Regions from separate parts of the Paenibacillus sp. FSL H8-0048 genome, predicted to be linked through region 3. Evidence: riboswitches for the same ligand, from Rfam matches in the RefSeq annotation. Region 3 holds a riboswitch; each other region holds the start of a gene.

Region 1 (5,581 bases), 1.9 Mb from region 3:
AGGCTCCATACGCACGGTCAAGACCGCTGCCTCTGCATCAGGACTTAAGATGGAGCTGGATGAAGGCACAACGGTTACTCAGGCTATTCTGAATACGTCAATGAAGGTTACGGGAACAGGCAGAGTTCTGGATGTAATTGTGAAAGAAGATGAATAGAATCCTGAATGAAAAGTTGCTCTTCTAAAGGGCGTCATGCGGAGCATAGAAGAATGTATGCGACAAACCGAATATATTTAGCATGATGATGCTCCTTAAGTGTAGCATAAGGTCTCAGCATCTCTCCCCAGTCTGGTTCTATATCCCGTTATGCCCCAGGTACTCCCGGTCCAGTATTGCATAGAAGTATTGGTTGACCCACTGGTTGTTCCAGTGTATTTCTTCCCGGAATACGCCCTCGCGGACCATGCCTAACCTGTCCAGTACCTTGATGGATGAGGTATTGTATTCATTGCACATAGCCACGACTCTGTGGGCCCTCCATTCTTTAAAAGCAAGCTTCAAGGCCAGCTGAGCCGCTTCGGTGCAGTAGCCTTGCCCCCGGTATTCAGGGAAAAGGCTGTAGCCCAGCTCCCAGCTCTCGCGCTCTTTTACATACCAGTGCAAATGCACTTCACCTGCAGGGGGTGCCTCCGGGGAGGCGAGCCGGATCACGAATTGTTTGTACCAGTCGCTATGGATTCGTTCCGCCACGGTCTTCCGGACTGCCTCCTTGTCGGTTGGAATCATATCCTCGAAGGGCCAGAGTGAGGCGTTGGTTTCAAGCGTTGTGATGAAATCGATATCGTCCGGGGTGACCGGAGAGAGTGAAATTCTTGCGTTCATTTTGCAAAACCTCCTGTTAGTATGATTTCGATCCTACAGATGTCACTATGCTGTGTTATGGTGCCGAAGCGGCCATTAACAATCCCGATGCTTGTATGATGCAGCGACGGCCGTCCGGTTCCATCGATTACCGTTCCGTTCACCAGCAAGAAGCGCTCATTTCCCATGATAGAAGCGTCCCCTCCGTTAAGGTAGTTGTCGTTCCTCACCAAGTATAGGGCTTTCCCCTTAGCGGATATAGATAATATTCTCTTTGGAAACGTTCGTTGCATACTGTACTAACGTCCCGCTAGAGGTGCCGGTGAATGAAGATTAGCTGTTTGGGCGGCTGCCAAGTGTGGTAAGTAACATAACGTACAGCCAAGCAGGCACACTGCCTGATGCATAAACACCAGACCTTAAGCCATGCTAACATGATCAATCAACATTACTGTGGACAGCGAAAGGAGAATGGATTATGCCAGACACTAACAAACAACCTGTCAAAACCCTGCCCCCGCAGGTACAGGATCAGCGCCCCGGAATTGAGAGTGAGATGAACCCGCTCCCGGAGTTTGAGACCCCGGCGTACAAGGCCGCAGGCAAGCTGCTGGGCAAGGTCGCGCTTATTACCGGAGGCGACAGCGGGATCGGGCGTGCGGTTGCCGTTCATTTTGCCAAGGAGGGCGCGGATGTGGTGATCTCCTACTTGAACGAGCATGAGGATGCGGAAGAGACCAAGCGCCAGGTGGAGCAGGAGGGCAGAAAGTGTATTCTGATCGCCGGGGACATCGGGGACGAATGCTTCTGTCAGAGCTTGATTCGTCAAACGGTTGAAGGACTCGGCAAGCTTGACATCCTAATCAACAATGCGGCGGAACAGCATCCGCAGGACCATATTGAGGACATCACAGCGGAGCAGCTGGAGCGCACGTTCCGGACGAATATTTTCTCCATGTTCTATCTGACCAAGGCAGCCATGCCTCATCTTAAAAAAGGCGCTACGATCATTAACACCACTTCCATCACGGCGTATCGCGGCAGCCCGCAGCTGCTGGACTATTCGTCCACCAAGGGAGCGATTCTCAGCTTCACCCGTTCGCTGTCGATGAATCTGGCCGATAAGGGCATCCGCGTGAACGCGGTAGCGCCCGGACCGATCTGGACCCCGCTGATTCCGTCAACCTTTGACGCGAAGAAGGTCAGTGAGTTCGGCGGCACCCAGCCGATGAAGCGCCCGGGACAGCCTGAAGAGCTGGCACCGGCGTATGTATACCTGGCCTCGGACGATTCCTCCTATGTGAGCGGACAGGTGATGCATGTGAACGGCGGCGAGGTTGTCAACGGCTGATGGGTGCGGGATGCAGATTTGTGTGCAACATATAACTTCTATTGTAAAAAGCCTAACCGCTTGCCGGCAGGCTTTTTTTCTGCGCTTGTAACTATTACAATATATTTCCGTCTATTTAGATAATTGGATATGAAAAGGGGATTGGGATGCTTAGAAAAAAAGGATTCATTCTATCGGCAGCGGGGATTTTTGTTTTTCTGGTAGTGTTCATTTATTTGACTCCTTTTGCAGGGAGACTTGTGGCAAATACAAGGTTGGAAGGATATGCAAAAAGCATTGGGATTAGAATTACACAGGAATCGCCGCCGCTACCCCTTGTTACTTCCGGTAAAACCCAAATTCCAGTTACCCAAGGCAGCTATTGCTGGGGGAATTTAGGATGTGCGGATTATACAGGAGGACAATCCATGGTACAGGGGGTTACTCCCACTGTTATAGCCTCTGGGGGGAAGATCGATGTTGCTTTTACTTATAAACCGGCACCCGATGAGGTAAACGTTCAGCAATTTGTCGATGATAAAGAAGTGCAAATTCCATTGAAGAACGGCTCTTTTAATGCTCCAAAAGAACAAGGCGTTTATTACTACGGCATATCAGCATTCTGGACAACCGAGGATGGTAAATTTTCAGAAGGGAGTTCATCTGTGGTTTTTGTAATTGAAGTAAAATCTACGAAAGAATAGCTCTAACAGGAATTATATGCTAATATACAACAAGCAAGACGAAACAACCGCATATGAACGATCACTAGGGGTGCCGCAAGGCTGAGACGGGCGTAGTTGTCCGGACCCTTTGAACCTGATCTGGTTTATACCAGCGTAGGGAAGTGGAGAACGAATATTGCAGCGGGGTACACGGCTCATCCCGGTATTCCTGCTTATATTCCAGACTGCTTCCTTATGGGAGTGGTCTTTTTTGTGTTGGCGCGCGGTTTAGAATGAGCTGGAACAGACGGGAGGGGAAAGAGTGTTGTATGAGATTCATGCGGTCTCGGACGGGCGGCTACAGCCTGAAGCGCTGGCGGAATGGGCCGTTGCGGTACATTCTATGGTGGATTATATCCATCTCCGCGAAAAAGCCATGTCCGCCCGCGAATTGCTGGCGGCGGCACAGCAGATGCTTCAGTCCGGGGTTCCGTCTTCGAAGCTGGTCATTAATGACCGGATCGATGTTGCCCTGGCCGCCGGGGCAGGCGGTGCACAGTTAGCCTGGCATAGCCTTCCGCCAGCCGCAGTGCGCGGCCTTGCACCCGGCCTGCGGATCGGCAGATCGGTCCACTCGCGGGAAGAGGCGGCGGAGGCTGGAAGGCAGGGAGCAGACTTCTGCCTCTACGGGCATGTGTTCCCTACGGCCTGCAAGCCCGGACAGCAGGCACGGGGACTTGCGCAGCTGGCCGAGGCTGTCCGCTGGAGCCGCATACCGCTGATTGCGCTCGGCGGGATTACCCCGGGCAATGCCGGAGCGGTGCTGGCTGGGGGGGCGGCTGGCATTGCGGTCATGTCGGGGATCTGCGGAGCCCCAGATCCGGTGGCAGCGGCCTTGGCCTACAGGGCAGCGGTTCACAGGGTGGCAGAGCAGTCTTGTAACCCATGAGATGGATCAAGTAAAAGGCGCGGCAGGAGGTGAACAGACATGATCGTGACCGTTAACGGGAAGAGGCACAGGCTCGAAGAGAGCTGCCGGACACTGGAGGATCTGCTGGCCCGGCCCGAGTGGGCCGGTAAGCTGGTAATTGTCGAGCTGAACGGTGAACTTGCCGGCAGAGAGGTTTATGGAGAGACACTGCTTAGCGAGGGGGACCGGGTGGAGCTGGTTCATTTTGTAGGCGGAGGCTAAACACAAAGACTTATCCCAGGAGGCGTTAAGATGCAAGATCCATTGATGATTGGCGGCGTGACTCTAACCAGTAGACTATTCATTGGCACCGGAAAATACAGCCGTAACACCCTCATTCCCGAGGTCATTACGCGATCAGGCTCACAGGTTATTACCGTTGCCCTGCGCCGGGTAGACCCGGAGAGCAGTGACAATATTGTCAGCCATATTCCTTCCCATATGACCTTGCTGCCTAATACCTCAGGTGCGCGCACCGCAGAAGAGGCGGTACGGATTGCCCGGCTGGCGAGATCGGCGGGGCTGGGCAACTGGGTGAAGATTGAGGTCATCAACGACCAGAAATATTTGCTGCCGGATAACATGGAGACGATCCGGGCGACCGAGGTCCTTGCAGCAGAGGGCTTCGTGGTGCTTCCGTACATGAGTCCTGATCTGTCCGCTGCCCTGCGGCTGAAGGCAGCGGGGGCTGCGGCTGTGATGCCGCTAGGGGCACCGATCGGGTCCAACCGCGGGCTGCAGACCAAGGAGCTGATCCGGATTCTGATCTCCGAGACGGATCTGCCGGTGATCGTGGATGCCGGAATCGGCAGACCGTCCGAGGCGGCTGAGGCGATGGAGATGGGCGCTGCTGCGGTCCTGCTCAATACAGCGATTGCCACCGCTTCAGATCCGCTGCTGATGGCAGAAGCCTTCCGCGCTGCGGTATCCGCAGGGCGCAAGGCTTATCTTGCCGGACTGGGGCCTGTAGAAGAGACGGCGGCAGCCTCTTCACCGTTGACCGGGTTCTTGGCCTGACAGATGGAATAGGGAGGAGAGGAACGGTTATGAGCTTTTATGAGACGATGACCCGGCTGGAGCAGCTTCCTTACGGGACGCTATGGAGCCGGTATACGGCAGAGGATGTGAAGCGCGCGCTTCGTGCAGAGCAAGTCGATGAAGAGGGGCTGATGGCCCTGCTGTCACCGGCAGCGGAGCCTTATCTGGAGGAGATGGCACAGAAGGCGCACCGTTTAACGCGTACGCATTTCGGCCATGTGATGCAGTTGTTCACACCTATGTATCTGGCTGATTTTTGCGTGAATCACTGCACGTATTGCAGCTTCAGTTCTATTTATGATTTTCCGCGCAAAAAACTGACGCTGGAACAGGTCGCCCGGGAAGCAGAGACCATCGCAGCCACGGGCCTGCGCCACATTCTGATACTGACCGGAGAATCCCGGAGGGACAGTCCGGCTGGTTATGTGAGAGACTGCGTGGATGTGCTGCGCGGATACTTCTCCTCCGTCAGCATTGAGGTGAATCCGCTCTCGACAGCCGAATATGCTGAGCTCAGAGAAGCCGGCGTGGACGGTCTGACGCTCTATCAGGAGGTCTACCACCAGGAGACTTATCGTACGCTGCATGTAAAAGGCCCCAAACGCGTCTACCGCAACCGGCTGGATGCTCCCGAGCGGGGCTGTGAGGCCGGCTTTCGTTCAGTAAATATCGGGGCCCTGCTCGGCATGTATGAATGGCGGCAGGAGGCGCTGGCCACTGCGCTGCATGCGAGGTATCTGCAGGACAAGTACCCGGAATGCGAAATCGGGTTGTCG
Region 2 (5,581 bases), 2.9 Mb from region 3:
TGTGAAGCGCCTGCGGAACTTTTCCCGGCAGCCGCCGCCGCTTCCTGCATCTCTATGCCACGCGCCGTTGTTCTTGCGGTCAGAATGGTAACCAGCGTCGAAACGGCCAGCGAAGTAATTACCTGCTGCATCGAGTTCGTCAGCGAGGTTACCCGGTTCACCAGGTGGCTAGGCGCCTTGTTGAGCAGATGCGTGTTCATCGGCATCATCATCATCCCCATGCCCGCCCCGCACATGATCAGCGGAAGGATCAGGTCCCGGCTCTGCGTGGTAAGGTCTACATGCGAATACTGGAATAACGCCCCGGAGACCAGACTAAGGCCGCAGACCACGAGCCAGCGCACACCGATCCGGTCGAACAGTATCCCGGCAATCGGCATCATCAGCCCGGAAGCGATCGCTTGCGGCAGCAGCGTCAGACCGGTATCAAATGCACCGAAGCCGCGGGCCTGTTGCAGAAATTGCGGGAGCAGGAATAACGCGCCGTATAAGCCGAACTGGGCGATCCACTGCACGATGATTCCTGTCGTGAAATCTACGGACTTCAGAATCCGCAGCTCCAGCAGCGGTGTCTTGGAGCGCAGCTCTGCGATGACAAAAGCGATCAGCGCCACAGCGCCCAGCAGCAGCCCGATCAGCGTTTTCTCGGAGGTCCAGCTCTGGGCGCCCTGGCTAACCCCGTAGGTTAACGAAGCAAAGGCCAGCGGACCCAGAACCATACCGAACTTATCCATGCCGGGCACGCTGTTCTTCGCCGCATTCGGCAGCTTGCGCAGTCCAATCAGCACCGCAATGATGCCAATTGGAATATTAATGAGAAAGATCCAGCGCCAGGAATGGTATTCAACCAGCCAGCCCGACAATACCGGACCAATAGCCGGTGCGAACAGAACGGGAATGCCCATAATGCCCATGACTACGCCAACCTTACTTTTGGGAGCAAGTCTGTACACATAGGCCATCCCGACAGGGAGCACACAGCCGCCGCCAAGTCCCTGAATGACCCGGAACACAATCAGCCATTCGGCGCTGCTTGGTGTAGCGCACAGAATCGAGCCTATCGTGAACACAATGACCGCCGTCAGGAAGACTTTCTTGGCTCCGAACCGGTCAGACAGCCAGCCTGACAACGGGATAACGGAAGCCTGAGCCAGCATATAACCCGTAACTACCCACTGCAGTGTATGCAGATCCGTCTTGAAATCCACTACCAGCCTGGACAAGGCTACATTCATTGCCGTACTGTCCAGCACAACCATAAATACGCCTGCAATAATGGCCAGCAGCGGAACCAGAATGCTGGACAGCCGGAAATCGGCTTCCTGCTTCAAGGTCTGATCCATGTCTCTTCTCCTCCTAAAGCTGTCCGCGTTCTACATTGACCTGCGGGCAGATTGTTCTATATAATGAGTGAACGGACAACTGTCCGTAATTGCAATTCATAGTCTACGGACAATTGTCCGTTGTGTCAATTCTTTTATTTGTTTTTCTGTAAATCACTGATTCATTTCTGAAAGGGGTCCTCATGAACAAGCCAGACACCGATGCTGCACTGCTTCCTCCGTCAGCTCCGCAAGCCATAGAATCCTCCCCTCCGGAGTCCGCCGATCCTTATGTACAGCGGATTCTTGAAGCTGCCCGCCAGTTATTCACCGAGAGCGGACTTGAGGCGGTCAGCATGTACAGCATTGCCAAGCGGGCAGGTATAGGGCAAGGCTCCCTGTACCGCCGTTTCACGGACAAGGGTGAGATCTGTTCTGCCCTGCTGAAGGGCAGCGCAGATCAATTCCTGTCCAGTCTGGAGCAGCAGGTCGCTGCCAGTGCCGGTGAAGCTCCGGCGCTAGCTCAGCTGCAGAGCAGCATTGAGCAGATTGCCGATTTCATTGAGCAATATGCCGAGCTGCTGAATATGATCAAAGCCGAGTTCACCGGCAAGAAGCAGCTGACCCAGTTTGAGCATCCTTTTTTCCAGCGGCTGGGGGTGATGATGACAGAGCTGCTGCAGCGTGCTGCGGCGGGCGGTGAGATTATTGACATTGATCCGGCCTTTGCGGCTACGGCCTTAATCTCTGTCCTCAGTCCCGATCTGTACCTGTATGAGCAGAAGCGGCACCACTCCTCCAAGCTGGACATCTCCAGGGGCATCGTCGCTTTGTTCGTGACCGGACTGGCAAAACGCTGACCGCCTGCTCTTTACAAGAGGGGAATTTGTGGTATATTAAGTAGCAATTACGAATTCAATAGCAGCATTATTCACTAGGGGAGTCGGCCGACTGAGACGGAGCTTAAGCTCCGGACCCTTTGAACCTGATCTGGATCATACCAGCGGAGGGAAGTGGAGCAGAATGTATCAGTGGTTCCCGTCACAGGGCCGCAGCTGACTGTACCTTCCGCCCCATTCATTGCCTCCGGGAATGAATGGGGCTTTTTGGTGTTCAGCGCAGTAAATATTTCAATCCGAGGAGGCTTCATACATAGTCTTATGATCAACATTAGCAATCTGTCCTATGCCTTCGGGACCGGTTCATCCCGGACCCCCGTCTTCTCAGGGCTATCCATGAATGTGCAGCGCGGCGAATTCATATCTGTCGTAGGCGGAAGCGGATGCGGCAAAAGCACCTTGTTCAAAATCATCGCCGGTCTGCTGGAGCCCGGCAGCGGCAGGATTATGCTGAACGGAGCCGAGTCCGCTGCAGCAGCGAAGAGACTGGGCAGTGTCGCCTACATGCCGCAGCAGGATCTCCTCCTACCCTGGCGGACCGTAATGGACAATTGTCTGCTGCCCTGGGAGCTCAAGCGCAGCCGTCCCAAAGCAGCCGCTATGGCCGAGATCCGCACCCTGCTGCAGCGCTTCGGCCTTGACGGGACCGAAGGAGCTTATCCGCAGGAGTTGTCCGGCGGAATGCGCCAACGTGTGGCTGTCCTCCGCACCGTGGCGGCCGGGAATGACCTGCTGCTGCTGGATGAGCCGTTCGGGGCGCTTGATGCCATTACGAAGCGCTCGCTGCAGCGCTGGCTGCTGGAGTTATGGGCGGAGCTGGACAAGACAGTGCTGTTCATCACCCATGATCTGGAGGAGGCGCTCCTGCTTAGTGACAGAATCTATCTAATGACTGGCCGGGAGGGCAGCGGTATGCAGGAATTCTCAACCGCCCTCCCCCGTCCGCGCCATCACAGTCTGAACTATGAACCGCAGTTCGCCGCCCTGCGCCAGGAATTGGAGCTGAAGCTATATGAGAACCGCCGCCCCTAGAAGATTGCTCCAGCATTACGCTCCAGCAGTCCTTCTCGCTCTGCTGACGCTTGCGGTCTGGGAGACTGTAGCCTGCCTGGGGCTGGCTCCTCCCTTCATCCTTCCGGCTCCGTCCGCCATCTGCAAGGCCTTACTGGAGGAACGCCGCTTGTTATTCGGGGTGCATCTGCCTGCTACACTGCTGGAGGTACTCACAGGCTTCGCATTGTCGGTGATTTGCGGCAGCCTGCTGGGAATCGCCATGCACCTGTTCAGTCCGCTGGCCAAGGCGCTGTATCCGCTGCTGATTATCAGCCAGACGGTTCCGCTGATCGCCCTCTCGCCCCTGTTCATCATGTGGTTCGGCTACACCTTATGGAGCAAGGTCGCCGTTGTCTTCCTGACCGCTTTCTTTCCGGTGGTCATTGGCACCTATGATGGCTTGTCCAAGAATACAGACGCCTACCGGGAGCTGCTGCTGACGTACGGCGCGAACCGCTGGCAGATTCTAAGGAAGGTGGGCGTTCCGCTGGCTTTGCCCTCTTTTTTCTCCGGTCTAAAGCTGTCGGCAGTGTACTGTGTGATTGGCGCAACGATCGGGGAATGGCTTGGGGGCAGCGAAGGGCTGGGCTATTTCAGCCGCAGAATGGCCGGGAATCTCCAGACCGCCAAGATGTTCGCTGCTGTTGTCTTGTTATCTATACTCGGTATCCTGCTGTTTCTGGCAGTCGCCGCGCTGGAGAAGTTTATTCTGAAGAAAAGAGGACGTTATTCATGACTACTATCCGCTATACCCGTTATCTGTACCATGCAATCTCAAGGCCAGCCATGCTGCTGTCCGTTCTGCTGCTCTGTATGCTGCCTGTCCTGGCAGGCTGCGCCAATACGAATAGTCCGGCGGCCTCCGGCTCTCCGGCTGTTACTACCGCCACCTCTGGGGCAGGGGCTGAGGCTAAAGATGGAGCCCATAAACTTACGATTATGCTAGACTGGTACCCCAATGCTGTTCACTCTTTTTTGTACGCGGCAGAGGCTGAAGGTTATTTCGCTGCGGAAGGTCTGGAAGTTGAGATTCAGATGCCGGCCGATACCAATGATGCACTGAAGCTGGTGGCGGCGGGAAAGGTGGATCTGGCACTCAGCTATCAGCCGCAGGTATTGATGGCACGTGGCGAGCAGATTCCGGTCAAGTCGATCGCTGCGCTGGTGCGCCACCCGATGAATCATCTCATGGTAGCCGCAGACAGCGGCATTACCCGCCCGGGAGAGCTGTCAGGCAGACAAGCCGGATATTCCTCCGTTCCGTTATATGAAGCGATGCTGAATACGATGGTCAAGAGCGACGGCGGAGACCCTTCCTCCCTCAAGCTGGTGGATGTCGGCTTTGAGCTGATTCCTGCTCTCTCTACCGGGCGGGTAGATGGAATTATGGGCGGGTTCATCAATCATGAGCAGCTGATTCTGGAGCAGGAAGGCCATCCGGTCCGCTCCTTCAATCCCGTGGATTACGGGGTCCCGGATTATTATGAGCTGGTGCTGGTCGCCAGTGAGCAGGGACTGCAGGATTCACAGGGCTTTTATCAGAAATTCGTGGATGCTATCAGAAAAGGCCAGCAGTATGTAGCGGATCACCCGGATGAAGCGCTGAAGCTGCTGCTCTCCCATCAGGAGGACACCGCGCCGCTGGATGAAAAGATTGAGAAGCGCAGTCTGGAGATCCTGCTGCCGCTGATGGATGCCGGTTCCCAGCCCTTCGGCTACCAGGACAGCGCCTCATGGGAGAAGGTGAACCAGTGGCTGAGCGAGAACGGCCTGCTGGCTGGAGAAGTGGATGTTAAGAATGCTTTTATTAATTTTTAATTACATCTTTAGGAGGAATTCATATGTCTTATCTGTCCAAAGTACGCCAGGCGAACCCGCTGGTGCATAATATCACGAATATCGTAGTTGCTAACTTCACTGCGAACGGGCTGCTGGCTCTGGGAGCTTCGCCATTCATGGCCGATGCCATTGAAGAAGTAGCGGATGTCGCCGCCATGTCCGGGGCGGTTGTGCTGAACATCGGCACACTGAATGAAGCCGCCATTGCTTCCATGATCGAAGCCGGGAAGGCTGCTAACCGCCACCATGTGCCGCTCGTGCTTGATCCCGTTGGAGCCGGGGCTACCGCCTACCGCACCGATGTTACGGCTAAGCTGCTCAGTGAGCTTCAGCTTACAGCGCTTCGCGGCAATGTGGCCGAGGTTGCCAATGTAGCCGGGGTGAGCTGGGCAAGCAAAGGCGTGGATGCCGGAGCAGGCGAAGGCGATGTAGTCGCTCTAGCGAATAAGGCGGCGCAGAAGCTGAATT
Region 3 (5,581 bases):
CCTGCAGCTCGCCGCCAAGCAGAACGTTGTCGAGCGTGCTGCGCCACGGGAACAGCGCGGGCTGCTGCGGCATATAGCTGATCTTGCCGCGCTGCCCGGTCACCGGGATGCCGTCCATGCTCACGGTTCCGGTATCCGGCAGCGTAAGGCCGCCGATGATATGGAACAGCGTGCTTTTACCGCAGCCGGACGGGCCGACAATGGAGACGAATTCCTGCGGCTCCACGGTCAGGGATACCTGATCCAGCACCTGCGTCTCCCGGCGGCGGTGCGTGAATGACTTGGAGATGCCGCTGACTTCAAGCGCAGGCGGCACACTCTGAGTACGCAGGCGTCCATCTACGTTCGCCTTCTCCAGTTCAATCCTCGTAAGCTCAGACACTTCGTCCAGCCTCCTTCAGTTTTATTTTGGTTGGTCCGTTTTGGATGATCTTCCCGTGCTTCTTAAGCATCCTTGCGCGGCTTCCAGCGCACCAGCCATCTCTCCAGCAGGGCAATGAGCGCGAATAACACGAGACTTAGCAGCACGATGATGGCGATGGCCACGAACATCCGGTCCGCACGGTAAGAGGACTTCTGCAGCAGCATATAATAGCCGATCCCTCTGTCGGCGCCGATCCATTCGGCCACCACTGCGCCCATCACCGCATAGGTGGCGGAGATTTTGAGCCCGGAGAACAGGGAGGGCAGGGAGCCGGGAAGCTCCAGCCGGGTGAAGATCTGCCACTTGCCCGCACCGGCCATTTTCATATAATTCAGCATCACCCGGTCGCTTTGGGCCAGCCCGCCCATGGCTGCAACAGCTACGGGGAAGAAGCAGACGAGAGTGATCAGGATAATTTTGGGCAGCAGACCGAAGCCGAACCAGATAATCAGCAGCGGGGCAAGCGCAATGGAGGGCACATTCTGGCTGAGGATCAGCAGCGGATAGATCGCCCGCTTGACCCAGGGCAGCAGGTGCAGCAGCAAGGCGGTGAGCAGGCCGATGCCTGTGCCGACCGGGAAGCCGATCAGGGTCAGCCGCAGCGTGGCGGCGGTGTGCTCCCAGATCCCTGAGGCGTTGTTCTTCGACTCACGCGCGATATCCGCGGGGCTGGGCAGCTGGTAAGCCGGGATGTGAAACAGCATGACCGAGAGCTGCCATATCCCGACAAAAAAGAGGACCGCCACAAAGGGCGGCCACACTAGCTTCCAGGTGCTTCTCACGGCCGGTATTTCTCGGTCAGCTTGTCCATGCTGATGCCGCCCGGGTTATGGGCGACCTTGATCTGTGAGATGACACTCGGACTGCCGGAGGCGATCAGCGCCTCATGCATGTCACGCACAATATCCAGCAGCTCGGACAGCTCGCCTTCCATCGTGGTCTCCAGCGGATTCACCTGATGCTTCACGCCTGACTTCTGAATGACCTCAATGGCCTTGTCCACATAAGGGATAGAATCCTCGTTGTTCGGTGTCTTGGGAATGACCTGAATGCTGAGCAATGTATTAGCCATGATGAATCCTTCCTCTCCAAGTTAAGTATAAGATTCCCGCCATGCGGGTTCATTATGATTCCGGCAAAAATTCATTCGTAAACGTACTCTCCGCATCCAGCGGCTTATCCAGCAGCTTCAGGCCGTACATCCAGTCGGCGTAATTCTTCCAGATCTCAAGCTTCTGCTCCCCCCAGCGCGGGGCGTCGTCTTTGTATTTCGGGCTAAGCCATTTCTGGCTGGCCAGCACCAGCTTGGGATCAAGGTCTGGTACAGCGTCCGACAGGACCGTCGCAGCTTCTTCCGGGTTATCGATAGCGTACTGATAGCCCTTCGACGTAGCCTTCAGGAAGGCCTTCACCACTTCAGGATGCTCGGCGATCTCCTTCTCGCTGGTCGTCAGCACCGGGGTGTAGTAATCCAGCTGCGGAGCGTAATCCTTCAGATACAGCATATCCAGCGGCTCCCCGCGCAGCTCGGCCTCCACACCGGTCCAGGCATAGAAGATCCAGGCGAAGTCAATATCCCGCTTCACGGCTGTGAAAAAGTCCGCTTCGCCGATATTCACCAGCTTCACCTTGGAGACATCCCCGCCTTCGGGGTCCATGATCGCTTTCATGGCAGCCTGCTCCGCAGGGGAGCCCCAGCCTCCGTACGTTTTGCCTTCGAAATCCTTCGGCGTCTTAATATTGCGGTCCTTCGGAGCCGCGAACCCGGAGGTATTATGCTGAATGATAGCAGCAATCGACACCAGCGGCACATCCTGCAGACGGGCCAGAGTCAGGGCTTCCTGGGCGCTGATGCCGAACTGGGCTTCGCCGGAAGTGACCATCGTATCGGACCCGGCAGCGCCGGGCTGTACAATCTGTACGTCGAGACCTTCCTCTGCGTAATAACCCAGCTCCTTGGCAGCATACAGGCCTGTATGATTGGTGTTTGGCGTCCAGTCCAGGGCAATCTTAACCTGGGTTAGCGCCTTAGGTGCATCCGTGGGTGCGGCTGCGGCTGCATCAGGTGCAGCTGTGCTGTTTCCTGCAGCAGGTGCGCTGGCCCCCGCATTGCCGCTGTTGTTTCCGCCGCCACATCCTGCTACGGTAAGCAGCAGCATGGAGCTGAGCAGGAGTAGTGCTGTTTTTTTGACTCCCATTTCTCTTTCTCTCTCCTTCCAGCAACCCCTGGTCTTCAGAGCTTACAGAAACCGTATTCCTGTACATCCTTAGAATCAAAAAAGCGTCCCGAAGATCGGGACGCCAGTGACTTGCGTGAGGGGACTTCAGCTTCAGTACCGCTTAGGGGCACTGTGCCGAATGAAGATTCCTACGCTGGCATTATCCAGATCAGGTATAAGGGTCAGTATCTTGTGGGATACAATCTCAGCCGGCCAATTCCAGCACCCCTGGTTCTATAAAGTTCACGGGTATTGCTATGTTCTTACGGTGTATTATAGACGGCAGTCCCGCCGTTGTCCACCCTCATATCTTAATCCCTCGTATAATGCCGCTTCTTGCGGCGGCTGCGGATGCCGTTCCAGATCTCTCTTACCGTTAGGCCGATACTGACGGTGATCCCCGAGAAGGTCAGGAACAGAGCCAGATACTCGAACGCGGAGTACTCCAGCATTTTGCTCCAGTCAATCTGTCCCTTCAGATCCTCGATCACCTGATTCATCCCGTAAATCCCGCTGATGACCGTGAACACGGTGAGCACCATCAGGAGCGTATCCCGCCGTTTGGCCTGGAATTTGTCCTGATACTGGAACAGGTCATTCAGCGTCATTTTCACCTCATCGAACAGGGCATCATTGCCATACACCTTACGCAGCTGAAAAAAAATCTCACGTCCCTGCGACTGCGAAATCAGCTCCAGGAAGTAGAATTTGGCCGAGAATTTGTTGATCAGGAAGATCAGATTCTCAATCTCGTCGTTATCGTGGTTGATGCGCAGCCGGGAGTGGAGGTTGGCGAGCTTCAGCAGCACGATTTTGTGGAAAATACTCAGCAGCATTCCGTAATAATACTCGCCGTACATCTGGCTGATCAAGCCTGCGGCAATCTCCGGCCTCGCCCGGCTCACGCAGCAGAAGGTCTGCTCATTGGTCATGTAGTAGGTGTCCGGCCCCCAGCGGCTATAGCAGTGCTCCCGGGTGTACTGCTTGATATAGTCCGGATCACTCGCACTCATATAGGGGCTGCCGTCGATGTTCAGACCGTCCACCTGGGAGGCCCGGTAGAGCAGCTCGACACTGATCTCTTCCTCGTCCTCCGGGAGATTAACGCCGTAGAAGGCCTGCACCAGCATCCGTTCATCGACGAAGAAGGGCAGGGTCTCGAAATAATTGCCGTTCGTCTCCGCAGGATCGAGATACGGCTCAAGCCCGGCTGCCAGATGCCTGAACACGAAATCCTCCACCCGGGCAAAAGACTTCTGATGACAATGAATGAAAGTATGCTCATCCTGAACACTTACATCCTCCAGATTGCGGAAGCGGTCGGCGAATTCCAGCACCATGCTGAAGGGGAGATTCTCCTCCTCAATAGCGACTCTTACCGTCAGGAAGCCCAGCTCGAACGGGCAGAGGAACACATCGGTCGACAGCACGCGGAAGGGAACCGTCTGGAAGGGCATTTGCAGCCCGCACAGCAGATCGTTAGCCCGGGAAAAGCGGCGGAAGGAATCCCTGTCCTTCTCACGCGGAAACAGGACATGGGCGGCAAACGGAAGATAGCTGCGCTCCATTTTCTCATGGGATACACAGTGATTCTCCCCGTAATAGGCATGTTCCAGTTCCTTGTTCTCCAGAAAAAAACGCGTAAATCCATCCTCCTGAAGGCTCTCAATCAGCTCTTGATCGACTTCCGCCTTAATTGAAAAGGGGAAAATGAATTGCAGTAAGGCGGTATGCAAAGTGGGCTCAGAATGCAGTTCAGCCATGTGTGGGTTCCATCCTTATTCACAGAATATGGACCTTGTAGTTTACATTTACCCTATTCTCCAAGCGGTCACGCTCAGCACGAATAACAGCGCGGCACAAGCGGCCAAAAGTCCCGAGGTCTGGGCGATCTGCAGATGATCCATGGACCAGCCGGTCCAGATTAGTTTTTTCAAGGATAAGACTCCTTATTAATCAATTTATGAACAGATGGCGGGATTCAGAATGAACGGGAAGGGTACACTATATTAGGCACAGGTTAATCATAAATCCAAACCGTGGACGTGAATATAAACTTAATATTCACATGAATTTGAAGGGAGCTGTGACGTCAATGGACAACAAAGAGCTGGAGAAAACAATCATACAGGTGCTGGACGACAACAGGTTCGGTTCCTTCGGCACGATTGAGGCCGGTAACAAGCCTAAAGTGCGTTATATGGCAGTATTTCATGACGGGCTGTCCATCTATCTGGCAACTAACCGCAAGACTCATAAGGTAGAAGAGCTTCAGGATAATCCGAATGCTTGTCTCTTGCTCGGCTATGAACAGGGCGGCGGCAAGGATGTACTGGAGATCGAAGCAACGGTTGCTGTAACGAAGGACGACAGCTTGCGCTCTAAGGTATGGAATGAGTCCCTGGAGAAATGGTTCAAGGGGCCGGATGATCCCGATTATGTCATTCTTGAGCTGTCACCTTCACGGATTGAATATATGGGCAAGAACGGCGGGCATGGGGTATGGCAGTCTTAAGTATATAGTCCGGCAATCCGGGCCTCTTAGGAACCTTCAAGGTTCATAAGGGGCTCTTTCTGCTGCGGCTTTCCGCATTGTGCCTTGTGCCGGAGGAATCATGCTATAATGACCTCAGGTTATCGACATCATGAGGCGGAGGGATTGCCATGAACTGTGTTGATTGTGCTGACATTGACCCGATTGAGGATCAAGGGGAGCTGAAGCTCCGCCCCTGCTCAGCTCCGCTGGCTGCGACCATCCGAAATGCCGGTTATGAAGGTTATCAGACAAGCAAGACTTGTATCATTCCATATCATTGTAAAGAAGAGCTGTTGAAGCTTATAGAAATGCTGGTGGCGGCTAAGGACGTAGCGGATTCCTTAACCGTATGCGTTAAGAGTAAAGGTGCCTCTGCGGCCCCAGACCGGTGGCTGACCTTTG

The links. A riboswitch is a leader RNA that binds a small molecule or an ion and turns the genes downstream of it on or off. The one in region 3 is predicted to bind thiamine pyrophosphate.
Region 1: it holds a riboswitch for thiamine pyrophosphate, as region 3 does, so the genes downstream of both, NSU18_RS09570 (thiamine phosphate synthase) here and NSU18_RS17465 (ABC transporter substrate-binding protein) in region 3, are expected to answer to the same signal.
Region 2: it holds a riboswitch for thiamine pyrophosphate, as region 3 does, so the genes downstream of both, NSU18_RS05565 (ABC transporter ATP-binding protein) here and NSU18_RS17465 (ABC transporter substrate-binding protein) in region 3, are expected to answer to the same signal.

The regions. Positions count from the first base shown of each region.
Region 1 covers NZ_JBBODF010000001.1:2,201,945-2,207,525, reverse strand. Annotated here, with positions in the region: gene NSU18_RS09595 (S-layer homology domain-containing protein) at 1-157, shown strand, start outside; gene NSU18_RS09590 (GNAT family N-acetyltransferase) at 296-823, opposite strand; gene NSU18_RS09585 (hypothetical protein) at 820-990, opposite strand; gene NSU18_RS09580 (SDR family oxidoreductase) at 1,281-2,153, shown strand; gene NSU18_RS09575 (hypothetical protein) at 2,300-2,836, shown strand; TPP riboswitch at 2,893-2,995, shown strand; gene NSU18_RS09570 (thiamine phosphate synthase) at 3,120-3,746, shown strand; gene thiS (sulfur carrier protein ThiS) at 3,786-3,989, shown strand; gene NSU18_RS09560 (thiazole synthase) at 4,020-4,784, shown strand; gene thiH (2-iminoacetate synthase ThiH) at 4,814-5,581, shown strand, end outside.
Region 2 covers NZ_JBBODF010000001.1:1,267,079-1,272,659, forward strand. Annotated here, with positions in the region: gene NSU18_RS05555 (DHA2 family efflux MFS transporter permease subunit) at 1-1,343, opposite strand, end outside; gene NSU18_RS05560 (TetR/AcrR family transcriptional regulator) at 1,526-2,182, shown strand; TPP riboswitch at 2,249-2,351, shown strand; gene NSU18_RS05565 (ABC transporter ATP-binding protein) at 2,483-3,253, shown strand; gene NSU18_RS05570 (ABC transporter permease) at 3,234-4,010, shown strand; gene NSU18_RS05575 (ABC transporter substrate-binding protein) at 4,007-5,092, shown strand; gene thiM (hydroxyethylthiazole kinase) at 5,116-5,581, shown strand, end outside.
Region 3 covers NZ_JBBODF010000001.1:4,120,708-4,126,288, reverse strand. Annotated here, with positions in the region: gene NSU18_RS17480 (ABC transporter ATP-binding protein) at 1-364, opposite strand, end outside; gene NSU18_RS17475 (ABC transporter permease) at 445-1,206, opposite strand; gene NSU18_RS17470 (thiamine-binding protein) at 1,203-1,496, opposite strand; gene NSU18_RS17465 (ABC transporter substrate-binding protein) at 1,549-2,622, opposite strand; TPP riboswitch at 2,773-2,883, opposite strand; gene NSU18_RS17460 (hypothetical protein) at 2,955-4,406, opposite strand; gene NSU18_RS17455 (hypothetical protein) at 4,455-4,580, opposite strand; gene NSU18_RS17450 (pyridoxamine 5'-phosphate oxidase family protein) at 4,739-5,158, shown strand; gene NSU18_RS17445 (EAL domain-containing protein) at 5,308-5,581, shown strand, end outside.